DNA from 2 places in the Paraglaciecola sp. G1-13 genome. Region 1 is predicted to be linked to the other one. Evidence: riboswitches for the same ligand, from Rfam matches in the RefSeq annotation. Region 1 holds a riboswitch; the other holds the start of a gene.
The links. A riboswitch is a leader RNA that binds a small molecule or an ion and turns the genes downstream of it on or off. The one in region 1 is predicted to bind thiamine pyrophosphate.

Region 1 (7,492 bases):
TGAAATGTTAGACGTTAAGTGGTTTTCGCAACATCTTGATTACCGAGGATTTGTAAATGAGTGCAAAACGATTTTCGGACAAAACAGTGTGTCGGCCTTTGAATATAACGATGATGTGGTTCAGCAAGTCAGTCAGCTGTTGGGCTTGGCAACCGCACATGACAACCCAACGCCTAGGCAGAATAATAGCTTAAATAATGCGTCAATCAGCTTGTTACGGGCACTCAATCAATACGATGTAAAAGCCAAAGACAAGGAACGTTTGATGCCTCTTTTGAAGGAAATTAACGGCATAATGGACAGCTATGTAAAGCCCAAGGACATGCGCGACAATTTGATTGACGAAGTGGTCAGGAAACGTGTCCTAGCGCTGGCATCGCCGGTTCATTTCTAACGGTGGCTACCTACTTTCGGTCTTTAAATTTCATGGTGAAGAAAAACAACAAAAAGTAGCAACCAAACGCGAACCAGTAAGGTAAAGCACCATCAATTGAGTACAAGTACGTGCCTAATAACGGCCCTACAGTAAATCCTAAAGGTGGACAGGCACCTGCTACGCCAGCAACGGCTCCTTGCTCGTCAGATGATACCGCAACTGATGCTCCCGCCATAAACCCAGGCCCAGCTAGGCCCATGCCTAAGCCAAGAATACACATGGCTAACATATACATGCTTTGGGTGTCTGTTGTCGCCATAATCGCAAATGCAATCATCATCATAGGCATGGATATGCGCAGCAGCACGAAAGGGCGTACAGATAATCGAGGGATAACCAGTAATTGGACAATTAGCGCAGCAGCGGCTGATAACATGAGGCTTATCCCCACGATTTTTGCGGTTTGTGTGCCATCAAGTCCAAGTACATCTTGAAAACGAAAGGCGATAGTTTGTTGCACTATGGCAAAGCCCATGAACAACATAACCCCAGCTATCACGAGGGGAAATATGCGCGGGTCAGTGTATTTTAATTTCTGTGGCTTTCTAACATGCTCTGGTCTAGGCAAAATGGGTAGGGCGTAAACGGCCAATATGGCGGCTGCCAGCGTTAATAATACTGAGAAATACAAAGGAGTAATCAAGCTGATACTTGCCAACAAACCACCTATGGCGGGGCCTAATATTGATCCAATATTGGTTGCGGCGCCTATGGCTCCCATGCCTTTGATACGATCTTGTACTGTCGTTATGTCTGCCATGTAAGCGTTAGCAGAGGGAGAAACTGCTGCCATCACCACCGCATTGGCTACTCGTGTTGTGATCAAAAGCGCGAGGGCAATAAGGGGGATCAGGTAACCCAGCAGGGCGGCTTGAAATACACCCGCGAATAAAATGGTACCTGCTGAATAGCCAAACAAACCAATCAGCAGGACTTTCCTTCTGCCCCACATGTCACTGGCACGTCCCCACAAAGGACTGACCAAAAATATGGTTAACGAAGAACAAGATATAATGGCTCCGATTTGCACTTCCACTAAACCGATTTCACGCCCAAGGGGGGCGAGTATGGCAAACAGCACGGTTTGGGCAAATCCCATGGCGCCTGCAGCTAACAATAAGGTGCGTTTGGCTAACGCATTCGCTGCACGTGGATGGTTTACATCACTGGCTTGATCATTGTTTGTTTGGGTCATAAAAGGATAATTTGAACACTGTATTTAAAGCGCTTTACAAATTGGAAAATGTAAAGCGCTGATAATATTACGACAAAGTCGCTAACTTACATTAAGGTCGTTAGCGCTTCACCTGAATACTGTTCTAGTTCTTCAAGTTTTCCGCTGCGAATTTTATTGGTCCAGTTTGCGTCTTGCAGTAACGCACGACCCACGGCAATTAAATCAAACTCGCCCTTGTCCATACGCTCGATCAAATCATCGATAGAGCGTGTATTCGAACCTTGACCTGCAAAGGCACTGAAAAAGTCTTCATTCAAGCCCACAGAGCCAACGGATATAGTGGGTTTACCGGTGAGCTTTTTAGTCCAGCCAGCAAGGTTCAAATCACTGCCTTCAAATTCATTTTCCCAGTAACGGCGCTGAGAGCAGTGGAATATATCCACACCTGCATCACTTAAGGGCGCTAAGAACTCTTCAAGTAACTGCGGCGTTTCAGCCAGCCTTGCGCTGTAATCTTGTTGTTTCCATTGTGAGTAACGTAATACGATGGGGAAGTCAGGTGAGGTAGCTGCGCGTATTGCTTTGACAATTTCTACCGCTAAACGAGAGCGATTAGCCATGCTACCACCCCATTCGTCAGTACGTTGGTTAGTGCCTTCCCAGAAGAATTGATCAATCAAATATCCGTGAGCACCGTGAATTTCAATGCCATCAAAACCAATTCGCTGAGCATCCGCAGCTGCAGTCGCAAAGCCGTTAATAACCGTTTCAATTTGTGCTTGGGTCATTGGCTCAGCACCTTGTTTACCTGGCTTGAACAGTCCAGAAGGGCCGACGCTAGGTAATTCAGGAAACGGCGCTTTTTGCGCTACGCGCGCCATGCCTACGTGCCACAATTGAGGCATGATTTTACCCCCGGCACCGTGTACTGCATCAACGGTCTTTTTCCATCCTGCAAGAGCAGCATCCCCATGAAACTGAGGAATACGATCACTCATGGTTGCCACAGGATCGTTTATGGTCGTGCCTTCGGTGATAATTAAGCCTGTTCCACCTTGTGCGCGGCGGCGATAATAATCGGCGACGTCTGAAGTAGGTACTCCACCAGGAGAAAACTCACGGGTCATTGGGGCCATTACTACGCGGTTATCTAGCGATAAGCCTTTGTGGGTAAAGGGGGCGAATAATGCGTCTACTTTGTTACTCATAGTGTTGTCCTTGATAATGTTTATTTTCGTTAGTTTTGTCTAATTTGAAACTCTAATTCGAAACTCTAATTTGAAACTTTCATTCGAATCCCTAAATTGAAACTGATAAAGCGGGTGCAACGCTAACTGAGCGCACCAGGGACTCAATCATGACTGTTGCAAGCTGCGCTATATCTCGTTGTTCACCCAACATGTGCGATAAGTGCAACGATATCAAGCCGTGGACTCCGGCCCAAACTACATAACATATATCTGTTGGGTCACCTTTTAAGATCCCAGCGCTTACCGCTGACTTCACCACTTGGCGCATTGGCGCGCTACTACGTAAAATCTCACGTTCAAGAGCTGCATATTTGCTTAAGTCAGGCTGAGCTACGCTATACATGACGCGATAGGAATCTGGAAATTGCAATGCAAAATCAAAATAGGCATGACAAAGTGCGCTCAGCTGCTTATCTTGGGTTGGCTCTTGGGCTAAAGCATGTTCGAGGGTGTCGGCAATCCGTGCAAATTCACGCTGGCGCAGCGCTGCAAGGATATCAGCCTTGTTTTTAAAATAACGATAGGGCGTAGTGCGACTGCAACGTAAATCAGCGGCTAATCCGCGCAATGAAATACCCTCTACGCCACTTTTGGCAAATGAAACCAAGGCGTGATCGCACATTCTATTGCGAAAACACTGTATCTCTTCATCCGTTAACACTTTAGGCATTGAGGCTCTTTAGCGCTTCTGGCACATACATCTTTTGCATACACTTGGGTTTACTATTTGGGTGTTTGACGCCCATAATATATTTTATATTGACACTGTCAATTTAAAATAAAACACCCATAAGCCAGTCTCGATATAAGTGGACTACCATGGGTTTTTTATTATTAACTGCTCTTCAATTTGACAGTGATAATTGCGCAGTACTCAAGGAATGCTAATTATTTGGGGAATATAGTTAAACCTTGATGCGCATCCGTACTTGAATCTGAATAGTTGGTTTCACTTTTAAAGTGATAGCGATATTGAGTCGAGTAGATTCAGTGGAATAATTATAAGTATTGACGGCGGGTTTGGGCGTAACTATTGTGCTTAGCTGGGTCTCGAGAGCTTTTCCAGCTAAATAGAGCACTTAACCAAAGTGCATCATAGAAAGTCGTTAAGCAATGCAACCAATTGGTCTATCGCCGGAGTCGCAATCGGTTGTCGTAATTATTGTCGTCAAGGCAAGTTCAGCTGTATCAGCTATCGTCCTGGTTTGATCAACTTAAGGGATCCTTGATAATAGAGCGGGTAGTAAGACGCTAACCGAGCTTTACTATTTTCAGTCTGTTGCGCCTCTAATCTGTAAGAAGATAAATAAATATTGTAAGAAGATAGATAAACGCACAAAGAAAAACCCGCTTAGAAGCGGGTTTTAATAATATTTTCGCAATTGCTGTAAATATTCGTTACTCAGTGTCTTCTGGTTTATCTGTTGCCTTTTCTTCCGCTTTCTTCACGCGTATTTTATTTGCACCTAAGGTATGGCCGTTCAGATTAATAGTAGCGGCTTTCGCATCGCCTGCTTTTGGCATTTCAACAAAGCCAAAGCCTTTTGAGCTTTGCGTTGCGGGATCAATCACAATAGTGCATGACTGAACAACACCATAACCTTCAAAGAGGGTGCGAAGCTCGTCTTGCGTGGTGGCTCGGTCTAAATTGCGGATCAATAATTTCATGGTAACGCCCTTATAAAAAATAATGGGCTAATGATAACAGCGTTTGCTGTGTATCAATACGGGTTAATGCTAGTGGCTGTTGATCCTTGGTGTGGTTTTTTACATCCTTGTTATCTAGCTTCACTCCGAATTTGCGTGAGGTCATTGAAAAAGACTTCACTTTTTTTGTTCTAGGATAAAATATTTTTGGACCTCTACCCTTGGTAATGCTCGTCCGAATTGTTTCCTATCGCTCTCGTTAACGTGTCGCTAAAAGCGGTTAACGTTAAATTTTAAGCACTTATAAATTTAACAAAGTTAAGTGGTTAAAGTGGTTTTTATGGAATTATATTAACAATATTCAGTATTTTTGGTGAATTTACAGGTTTTTATAATTAAGGCGTTTTTAGCTTAAATGTGTCAATCGTGCTTTTATTTAAGTCAGCAATAAATGTATTTTTGGGTAAAATAAATTCCTTTGGCGTGGGGCTAGTAATTCTAAATTTGTTGTCCTATTATCCGCACTCGCTCTCGGGGCGCCTTTTTTGGCTGAGATGTAGTAATACAGACCCGTAGAACCTGATCCGACTAGTATCGGCGTAGGAATGAGCAGCACATCCTCACAAGGGATGTTTGTTTTCGTTTTCCGCGCGCCTGTATTTTTTTAAGGAAAACAAAATGAACACTGTCCTTTCTTCCAGTGAAGCGGTTGCTAACGCACCGGCTAGTACCTCCTCTGAAAGTCAAAAAATTACACGCACCCCCCTTCCAGCCAGTAAAAAAGTGTATGTTGCATCGCCTAACGATCCTAGCGTTCGTGTGCCCATGCGCGAAATCAGTTTAACCGACGGAACCGCCGTCACTTTGTACGATACCTCAGGTCCCTATACCGATGAAACCGTAGACATAGACGTCAACAAAGGCATGGCTGATGTGCGAAGTGAGTGGGTATTGTCTCGAAACGACACTGAACAATATCAAGGTCGTGAGGTACAACCCCAAGACAACGGACACTTCGATCAAGAACGCGCGTTTCAATATTACAATGATGCTTTGCAGCGCACGCCAAGACGTGCCTTACCTGGTAAAAATGTCAGCCAAATGCATTATGCCCGCAAAGGTATTATCACCAAAGAAATGGAGTACATTGCCGTTCGCGAAAACCAAGCTCGGGAAGCCCTAAGCAATGAGTTCACTACGGATGAGCGTAATAAGCGACTAAAAGGAAATTCTTTGGGAGCCAATTTGCAGCCCATTACACCAGAGTTTGTGCGCAAAGAAGTGGCTGAAGGCAGAGCGATAATCCCAGCCAATATTAACCATACAGAACTCGAACCCATGATAATTGGGCGCAACTTTTTGGTTAAAATCAATGGCAACATTGGTAACTCAGCACTGCGTTCTTCCATTGAAGAAGAAGTTGAAAAGCTGGTGTGGTCAATTCGTTGGGGCGGCGACACCATTATGGACTTGTCAACGGGCAAGAATATTCACTCTACTCGCGACTATATCGTTAGAAACTCTCCCGTTCCCGTGGGCACAGTGCCTATTTACCAAGCGTTAGAAAAGGTCAAGGGTGTTGCTGAAGACCTGACCTGGGAAGTGTTTCGCGATACCTTGATTGAGCAAGCCGAGCAGGGCGTAGATTATTTCACCATTCATGCTGGGGTGCGGTTGCATCATATTCCTATGACGGTGGACCGCGTTACAGGCATCGTCTCCCGTGGTGGTTCTATCATGGCAAAATGGTGCATTGCTCACCATCAAGAAAACTTTTTATACACCCATTTTGAAGACATTTGCCACATCATGAAAGCATATGACGTGAGCTTTTCCCTCGGTGATGGCTTGCGTCCAGGCTCATTAGCGGATGCTAACGATGAAGCTCAATTTGCCGAGCTGATTACGCTTGGTGAGCTGACTAAAATTGCCTGGAAACACGATGTACAAACTATGATCGAAGGCCCAGGTCATGTGCCTATGCATATGATTAAAGAAAATATGGATATGCAACTTGAACATTGTCATGAAGCACCATTTTATACGCTTGGCCCGCTGACTACCGACATCGCCCCTGGTTACGATCATATTACGAGTGGAATAGGGGCTGCGATCATTGGTTGGTATGGTTGTGCAATGCTGTGCTACGTAACCCCCAAAGAGCATTTAGGCTTGCCGAACAAAGATGATGTTAAGCAAGGGATCATGGCGTATAAAATTGCCGCTCACGCAGCGGATATTGCTAAAGGTCACCCAGGCGCTCGCTACCGCGACGATTTACTGTCTAAGGCGCGTTTTGAGTTTCGTTGGGTCGATCAGTTTAATTTAGGCCTAGACCCTGATACTGCTCGCGCATTTCATGACGAAACCTTGCCTAAAGACGCAGCGAAGGTCGCCCATTTTTGCTCCATGTGTGGGCCTAAATTCTGCTCTATGAAAATCTCTCAAGAGGTGCGCGAATATTCAGCGGATTTGAAAAACACTGACATTGAAGCCGGTATGGCGCAAAAATCCGCTGAGTTTACCGCCGCAGGTGCACAGATATACGTCGCTCAGACGGAGTAACGCTGTGGCTGTGCAAAGTGAACACAAAATGCGCATTGCCATTGTTGGTGCAGGCATTATGGGGCGAATGATGGCGTGGCAATTATTACAACGCCAAGCGGATATTTCGCTCACCATATTTGATAAAGATCCCATCGAAAGTGGCAGTGCTGCTGCGTATACAGCAGCAGGTATGTTAGCACCGTATAGCGAGCTTGAAAGTGCAGAGCTTGCTGTGTTTTCTATGGGGATGGCGTCTTTAACGCGCTGGCCGGATGTTATTAACAGCCTAAATTTGCACTTGGCTAAACCACTCACGTTGTTCGCTCAGGGCACGTTAGTGGTGGCGCACCGCGAAGATAAAGCCGATTTTCAGCAGTTTTCCCGCCAGTTGATGGGTAAGTTGCCAGATTTCGCGCAAGATAAAGAGTTTTCACA
Region 2 (7,492 bases), 730 kb from region 1:
GGCAAAAAACTAACTCATGGGCCGGTGTAGCAGACCAAATGCTCGCTAACCCCTGCGCTTCCTCGCGCTCTTTCCAATATTGTTGCTGCGGCAATTGTGATAGATAGCCTGCCCACTGTGCAGGTAAATTCAGTCTGTGCCCTTCAATATCTAAGCTATGAATGCGATGCAATGCATCAGCCAACTGATGCGCTTTAATGTCTTCGCTCAAAGTGCTGTTTTCCAAAGTATGACTTTGTACCCAAGCATCTAATTGAAAACCAGCGGCCGTTGACAGATAGACCGGCTCACAGGCCATCCCTTTCTGCCAGACCGCTTTTTGAATATCGAATAGCTGTTGACGATCAAGTTGGTTTACCTGATCAGATTCGAACATTTTCATAAAAAATTGACCAGAAGCAGTGGTTAAACAATAACTTGTATTAACCGCCCCCGCCTTTTGAACTGGCTTTACGTTAAATCCATCTCGGCAGAGCGCTAGACTTGTTAGCTCAGCCAATACAGCTGAGTTAAGCTGATGCCGATGGGGCATAAGGCCTACCTACATGCTGTTGGCGCCAATTGATATAACCATATACCGCAAATAACACATAAAAAATAAAAAGTGCCCCCGTTAGATACATCTCTTTCGTGAAATACAAGTAACAGGCAAAGCTATTGATCACAATCCAATAAAGCCAGTTTTCTAACACTTTGTGCGCGACCATCATAGTGGTGTAAACACTGAACACTGTGATAAAAGCATCTAGGTAAAGGTATTGAGAGTCCAACCACATACTAGCAAAAACGGTCAGACCAAACGCGATACACGTCAATAACATTAATCGCACCAGGTGCTTTTGAATAGACCAGCTTTGAATGGGGATCTCTTCATCTTCACGCTGCTTCCATTGTTGCCAACCATATACCGCCATTAACAAGTAATAGGCGTTCAGTAAAGTATGAAACAGCAACGAAACTTCCCAAAATAACCAAGTATAAATGCCAGTGCTTACCAGTGCACAAGGCCAGCACCAGATATTTTCTCTCGCTGCTAGCCACACATAAGCAACAGCGAGTATTACCGCCGTTGCTTCTAGCCAAGGTAGTGCAACAAACTGCTGAGCAATATTATTGAACAGCTCGATTAAGCCTTGCATTACACATCGCTGCTCATTTTGTCACCATTTAGGAACTTGCATACAAATATTGCCTGCCCGACTTCCTGATGACTGCGCTGCATTTCTTTAGCGAGTACTTGCATGGTTGCCAAATAGTCCCCGCTCACCAAAGTACTGGTAGCACTGGTGACTACCTTCAAGTGGCCGTATTCATTCAAACGGTCGATAAAAGTTTGGATCGGCTCAAGGTACTGTTCGTTTAACGGGTACATTGAAATCTCTGCGACTAATTTCATTATTAGCTCCTCTTGCTAAAAGTTGTATTGAGCACTGATGCCCACTTGACGGCCATCTCCCAGTTGATAATAAGGCTCCGGAGTGGCGTAACCTTCTCGTGGGTCATTGTTGAATCCACCAAAACCACGGACGTAGTAAGTTCGGTCAAACACATTTTTTACCCACACAGAACACGACCAGTCTTGTACATCAAAACGCATCGCGGTATTGACCAACACATAAGATGGTGACTTTTCGTCGTGACCGTCAGAAAAGCGGTATTCGTCCTTACCATCTGCGTCTATCGACCAACTGACTTGCTCAGACAACTGCACATTGGCGCCAATATTGAAGGTGTAGTTTGGAGCTTGGGCTTGGTCTTGCTTATCAACAACCGAGCCATCGGCTAGGGTATAATCTTCAAAAGTGGCATCAAGCCAACCGAAATTAGCGTGCAAATATACACTGTCGTTTACTTGCCAGCCTGACTCTAATTCGTAACCCCAGTTAGTGCCTGTATCAGCATTACCTATGATGTCAATGAATGTGGCGCTACCGTCTGCACGAGTTTGTACATCATAATCACTGACTTGGGTGTCTTCACGGTCCATGTAGAAAACTGCCATGCGAATAAAGGCGTCGTAATTAATAAAGTTGCCCTTTACCCCAATTTCGTAGTTCCAATTGTACTCAGGTTGATAAATACGCTTGTCCGAGCTGACCCGCTCATCTGGATTAAAGCCAGCGGCTTTGTAGCCCCTTGATACGCTGGCATAAACAGAGGCGCTATCGATACTATAATCAAGCACGGCTTTACCGCCGATCAACGTTTTATCATTGCTTTGGGTGAAACCGCTTATATCGCTGTAGTCTATTTCAAAACGATCGGCGCGAAGGCCCAAGCGTAAACTAAGGGTGTCAGACAGTTCGGTATCGACTTGCGAATATACGGCGAGGTTGTCTTGTTGATAACGACTTGTAAAGTCACCGTCTGCATAGGTGTATTGGCGCAGTAAACTCTCATCCATGGATTTCGAATACAGGCCAAATAACCATTGAGTTGAGCCATTGAATAAAGTTGAGTTGTCGTTTGATAAAAAGCGTATGTCAACGTTATCTGTATCGCGCTCTCTGAAATAGCTGTCTACGGAAGAATACTCGTCAGGATGAAAGCCGACGTATGTCCAATCTTCATCATAGCTGTAGCCCATATCTGAATTTGATTGACTCAAAATAACAAAAACATCCGTAAGCTCGGTGTTTATTTCCGTTTTTAGGCCTAGGGCATGAGTTTTTTGGCGGTCGAAACCAGGTTCATCAGCACGTGATTCTCGAGTATTTTCCAGAGAAAACGCGTCATAACCGTTATCTATATCGAAATATTGATAATTAAGGTCGAAGGTCAACCAATCTGCAGGCAGATATTTCAGTTTTACTCTTGAGGTAAATTCATCTAGGTTATCGGTGTCGTCACGATTTAAAAAAGTATTCTGTACAAAACCATCACTCTTAAACTGTTGAACCGCCACACGATAGAATAGATTATCCGTTATGGCATTGCCGTAAGCGCCGCCTACACTCCATGTATTTTGCTCGGCAAGTGAAAATGATAATTTACCGCTTTGATCCGGTCCGGCATCAACGGTTTTAACCTTAATAACCCCAGCCATGGCACTCGCCCCAAACTCGGTCGCTTGTGGGCCACGCAAAATTTCAACTTGTTCCACATCAAACAATGTGCCCACACCTGCAATACCAGAGAAGTCAAAATCATCCACTAGAAATCCAACAGATGGGTTACTTGGCTCTGAAAATTGGCTGCGCTCACCGATACCGCGAATTTGAATGAATCGCCCGCGAGATGCACCACTGGCAAAGTTGATATTGGCGCCAACATTTAAAATGTCTTCAAGGTGTTGCGCTTGGCGAGCTTCAATTTGTGAATCGCTTAATATGGTTGCGCTTGCAGGGATGAACATTAACGCTTGCTGGCGAAAATCTGAGCTAACAGTAATACGTTCAATGTCTTTGGACTCATCAGCGTGGCTGGCGAAACTTGATGCTATGGATAGAGCAAGTAAGGTAGAACAAAACTTCATTGGGATCTCTTCAGTAAAGGTTGAAAAGATCCGGCTTTGCGGCAGATAAATGGGAGATGTTTACATTTTTGAAATGCGAACGAAATAACCATTCCTACGCCGGTATTATCCGGATCAGGTGTAAGGGTCATATCTCTTAAGAGACAAATCTCAGCCTTTCGGCACCCCTTGGTAGTTAACAAAATGAATCTCGACAGTGTTAACGGCGACAGTGTAGCAATACTGTCATCCAGCGCAAGCGCTGATTATTCGCATAAACATGACGTTAGGTCGCTTTATGACTCGCTAGTTTTAACTTAACTAATTTACTACTGCTAAAAATTGAAGATTCTTGAGTAAACCAAATTTGCCCAGATGGATGAGCGCACACACCTTCTACCTGCCCGTACCCTGGTAACGGTATGGTTTCAATTAATGTGAAATTTTTATCTAGTAGCACTATAAATGGATCACCAAAGCCTACGCGTTTCGAAGGATAACCAACCAAGACATACCGCTCGTTCATTTTGTCGTAATCCGCACCGGTGATCACACCTGGAATGCCTTTTACTGAGATGTGAGCGCTGAGTTTTTGTTTACTTTCATTTTTATCTACCAGATACACGTTGAGAACATCGGTACGCCAGCTTTTTGAAAATAAGACTAAGTCATCACCCACAGCGACTAACGCCTCTGCATCAAAGTCATGATTAAGCGACTCGTTTGCTTTGTGATTATTCCCTTCGTAAGACACACTAAGTTTTTTGGTTTTCGCTTTATCCATTTCATTTCGGGGTAACTTGTATATAAATACATTTTTCCGTGTCCCTCGATTGTTGCCTATATCACCCACATAGAAAAATTCGTCATCTGCAGTCAGGGCTTCCCAATCTTTATTTTTGACATTGTCTGGGCTGCGTAGAGACAAAATATCGCCGTCATCACTTAGTTGAAAAATAATAGGCGCATTGCCTGAATCATTAATACTGTAAATTTGATCTTTACCGGCACAATACAATGCCGAGCTTTCTTCTAATTCACTCGGTAAAGAATGACTTTCAATAATTGAATAATCTGATTGCCCCGCTACGGCACAACTATTTATCGAGATAAAACTTATAGCAAACGCAAGCCAAATTTTTCCGGTAAATCGCGGAAGCTCGGCAACACGATAGAAAGAACCTAGATCCATTAAGTCAGTCCCTTCATTTCTAACCTTGCTCGTTCTTGCAGCTCATCAAACGTTTTACCGTGGGCGACGGGCAAGCGCGTTTCACGATCAACACGAACAAATACAATGTCGTCTGCTAAGCAGATCGTTTTCTTTGTTTCTTTATTTCTCACCAAGCAAGTAACCGTAATTGAAGTACGGCCCACCTTTTTGGTTTCTAGACCAAACTCCACTACGTCACCTTGTAACGCTGGTGATTCAAAGCTGATTTCACCAATGTGTTTGGTGACTAATTGATTCGTTTCTAGCTGACAAATTGCGTATATCGCAGACTCTTCATCTATCCACTCCAGTGCCCTGCCCCCGAACAATGAGTTGGCATAATTAAGATCATTGGGCATCACTAATCGTCTTGATAAAAAGCGCATTCGTATTCCTTGGTAACATTGCTTAAACTGGCGATAATTTCGAGTTTATTGTACAGATAATATCAGCGTGGATTTACACTTTAAAATAGAAGATTGGGTTAAACAGCGGAAAAGCCATGTTTTTCACCGCCAATTGGTGATTGTGAGCGGTGCTAAAGAGTGGGCTGAAAAGCAGGCTGAAAACTTACTTATTAATGTCGAGTCTCTTGCGAGTAAGCATCTGTGGGTAGGTGATGCCCCTAGTACTTATCAAGAGGTTAATAGCGTAGATTATCGTCAACACTTAGGCAGAGAATATAACACTCTTATCTATAACTGTTACTCGGGGTTAAGTGCAAATGCACTTATGGCCTATAGCGGCACTATCAAAGCGAATGGGTTAATGATTTTAATTTGCCCTGAGCTGAAAAGCTGGTCTCAATATACCGCTCCCCTTTCCAAAAAACGTTACTCATACGGCTATGCTAAATACTTGGAGCCAAGTCGGTTTATCAACCGTTTGATATCGATAATTGAAAAAGATCAGGACACGGTTGTTATTACCCCATCTTCGTTTCGTGGACACAATGCCGTCATTGCGCCAGAGCACCTTAATCGACAACTAGACAGCGCGACTTTAGAGCAAGATAAGGTTGTTAGTAGCATTATCAAAGCTGCGTCTGGACACAGAAATCGTCCCTTGGTGGTCACTGCAGATAGAGGTCGAGGCAAGTCCTCGGCGCTTGGGCGGGCCGCACGAGCTTTAATGTTAGAGCAGGAAAAAAGGATCCTTATTACCGCCCCGACTAAGCACAATGTCGAACAGGTATTTGCATTTGCCACCGCGCCAGAACGAAGCACCTCGAATAAGAATGGGAGTTTAGAATTTGTAGCACCTGACGCATTGGTGTCGGGGTGTTACCACGCAGACCTACTATTTGTTGATGAAGCTGCTGCAATCCCCCCCTCTATTTTAAAAACACTTTTAGATACATATCCTAGGGTTGTTTTAAGCTCAACTGTCCATGGATATGAGGGCGCAGGTAGAGGATTTGAATTACGTTTCAAGCCATACTTAGAAACTGCGCACAAAGGTTGGAAAAGCCTAACTCTTAGCACGCCGATACGTTGGTATGTAAATGACTGTTTAGAGCATTTTTGGTTTACTGTTTTTATTATGCAAGACTCCAATTCAAGTTCACACGCCCAGCCACAAAGCAAAGTTACTGGGCAGAATAAGATACCTGAAAACCGGGAAACCTCCCCCATGAGGTTAAACGAATTTAAGTGCCAAGAAGTATCTAAGAAGCGACTGGTTGACTCCCCAGATCTATTGTCAAAAATATTCTCTTTGCTTATCAGCGCGCATTATCAAACGAGTCCTGATGACTTATTCAGATTACTCGACGCCCCTGAACAACGAGTGTATGTTTGTACACTCAACGAGGATGTCATCGGCGTTGCGTTAATTTGTTTAGAGGGAGGAAGCGCCCTAGCAGATATATCACAAGAAATACTGCTAGGTCATAGAAGAGTAAATGGTCATTTAGTCTCCCAAAACTTGGCCTTACATACCGCAGATGACAAATTCGTAACGTATGAGCAATGGCGGATTGTACGAATAGCGGTTAGTCAAGACTATAGACGCACAAGCATCGCAAGCACATTGTTAAAGTTCGTCGAATCATCCGCGATTGAACATGACATACCGTTAATCACAAGTTCATTTGGAGCAACCACAAATTTACTAAAATTCTGGGGGCATAATGACTACGTTCCTTTAAAGCTTGGCTTTAAGCGAGACGCTTCAAGCGGCGAAGTTAGTCTGATTGTGGGTAAATCCTTAAGTCCGACTACTTCTAGCCTATTAAATAAACTATCACTGCAATTTGGTGAAGAACTTATTTACCACGCTTCCCGTTATCACAGAAGCATGGATACATCTTTGCTCGCGAACCTGTTAACGTACTGCCAGCCAGAAGAGAGCTGTACGCGCACTCGGTATCGGGTTGAGCAATTTATTGCATCTACCTCTCCTTACATGCCTTTCTCTCAGTTATTAGCAAAATACGTTTTGAACAAACTAACTAAAGTAAATAGCGCTAATACCCTTACCAAGGAAACTGAAATCCTTGTAGCTGCCTTAATACAATTTAAATCGACCCAAGATTTAATCATAGAATTTAATTTAAACGGCAAAAAAGAACTGAATACATATATAAGAATCGCGATAGCCAGTATTTAGCATCCCTACACCTAGCATAGAGCTCAAACCTGACACTTTGTCGCGGGGAATGCTTCATCATGGACGTGTCTATACCGTATTTGATACCCCCTGAAAGTTTGTTGCTGAGTCGCTTTGGCGCGAAGGCATTGGCGCAACGCGGTTGTCGCATCGGATGCCGCGCATGGGGGTGAAAGCGGGGCTTTTAGGAGCGTAGTTCCTACCGCTTGAACGGG

Region 2: it holds a riboswitch for thiamine pyrophosphate, as region 1 does, so the genes downstream of both, AC0L6N_RS04645 (TonB-dependent receptor) here and thiC (phosphomethylpyrimidine synthase ThiC) in region 1, are expected to answer to the same signal.

What each region holds. Positions count from the first base shown of each region.
Region 1 covers NZ_CM147903.1:1,840,819-1,848,310, forward strand. The annotation lists gene AC0L6N_RS07715 (sulfotransferase family protein) at 1-394, shown strand, start outside; gene AC0L6N_RS07720 (MFS transporter) at 405-1,631, opposite strand; gene AC0L6N_RS07725 (NADH:flavin oxidoreductase) at 1,718-2,821, opposite strand; gene AC0L6N_RS07730 (TetR/AcrR family transcriptional regulator) at 2,913-3,533, opposite strand; gene AC0L6N_RS07735 (RNA recognition motif domain-containing protein) at 4,262-4,531, opposite strand; TPP riboswitch at 5,033-5,133, shown strand; gene thiC (phosphomethylpyrimidine synthase ThiC) at 5,189-7,075, shown strand; gene AC0L6N_RS07745 (FAD-dependent oxidoreductase) at 7,080-7,492, shown strand, end outside.
Region 2 covers NZ_CM147903.1:1,108,972-1,116,463, reverse strand. The annotation lists gene AC0L6N_RS04660 (phosphotransferase) at 1-532, opposite strand, end outside; gene pnuC (nicotinamide riboside transporter PnuC) at 510-1,139, opposite strand; gene AC0L6N_RS04650 (hypothetical protein) at 1,139-1,396, opposite strand; gene AC0L6N_RS04645 (TonB-dependent receptor) at 1,412-3,475, opposite strand; TPP riboswitch at 3,550-3,654, opposite strand; gene AC0L6N_RS04640 (hypothetical protein) at 3,741-4,646, opposite strand; gene AC0L6N_RS04635 (acyl-CoA thioesterase) at 4,646-5,053, opposite strand; gene AC0L6N_RS04630 (tRNA(Met) cytidine acetyltransferase TmcA) at 5,121-7,277, shown strand.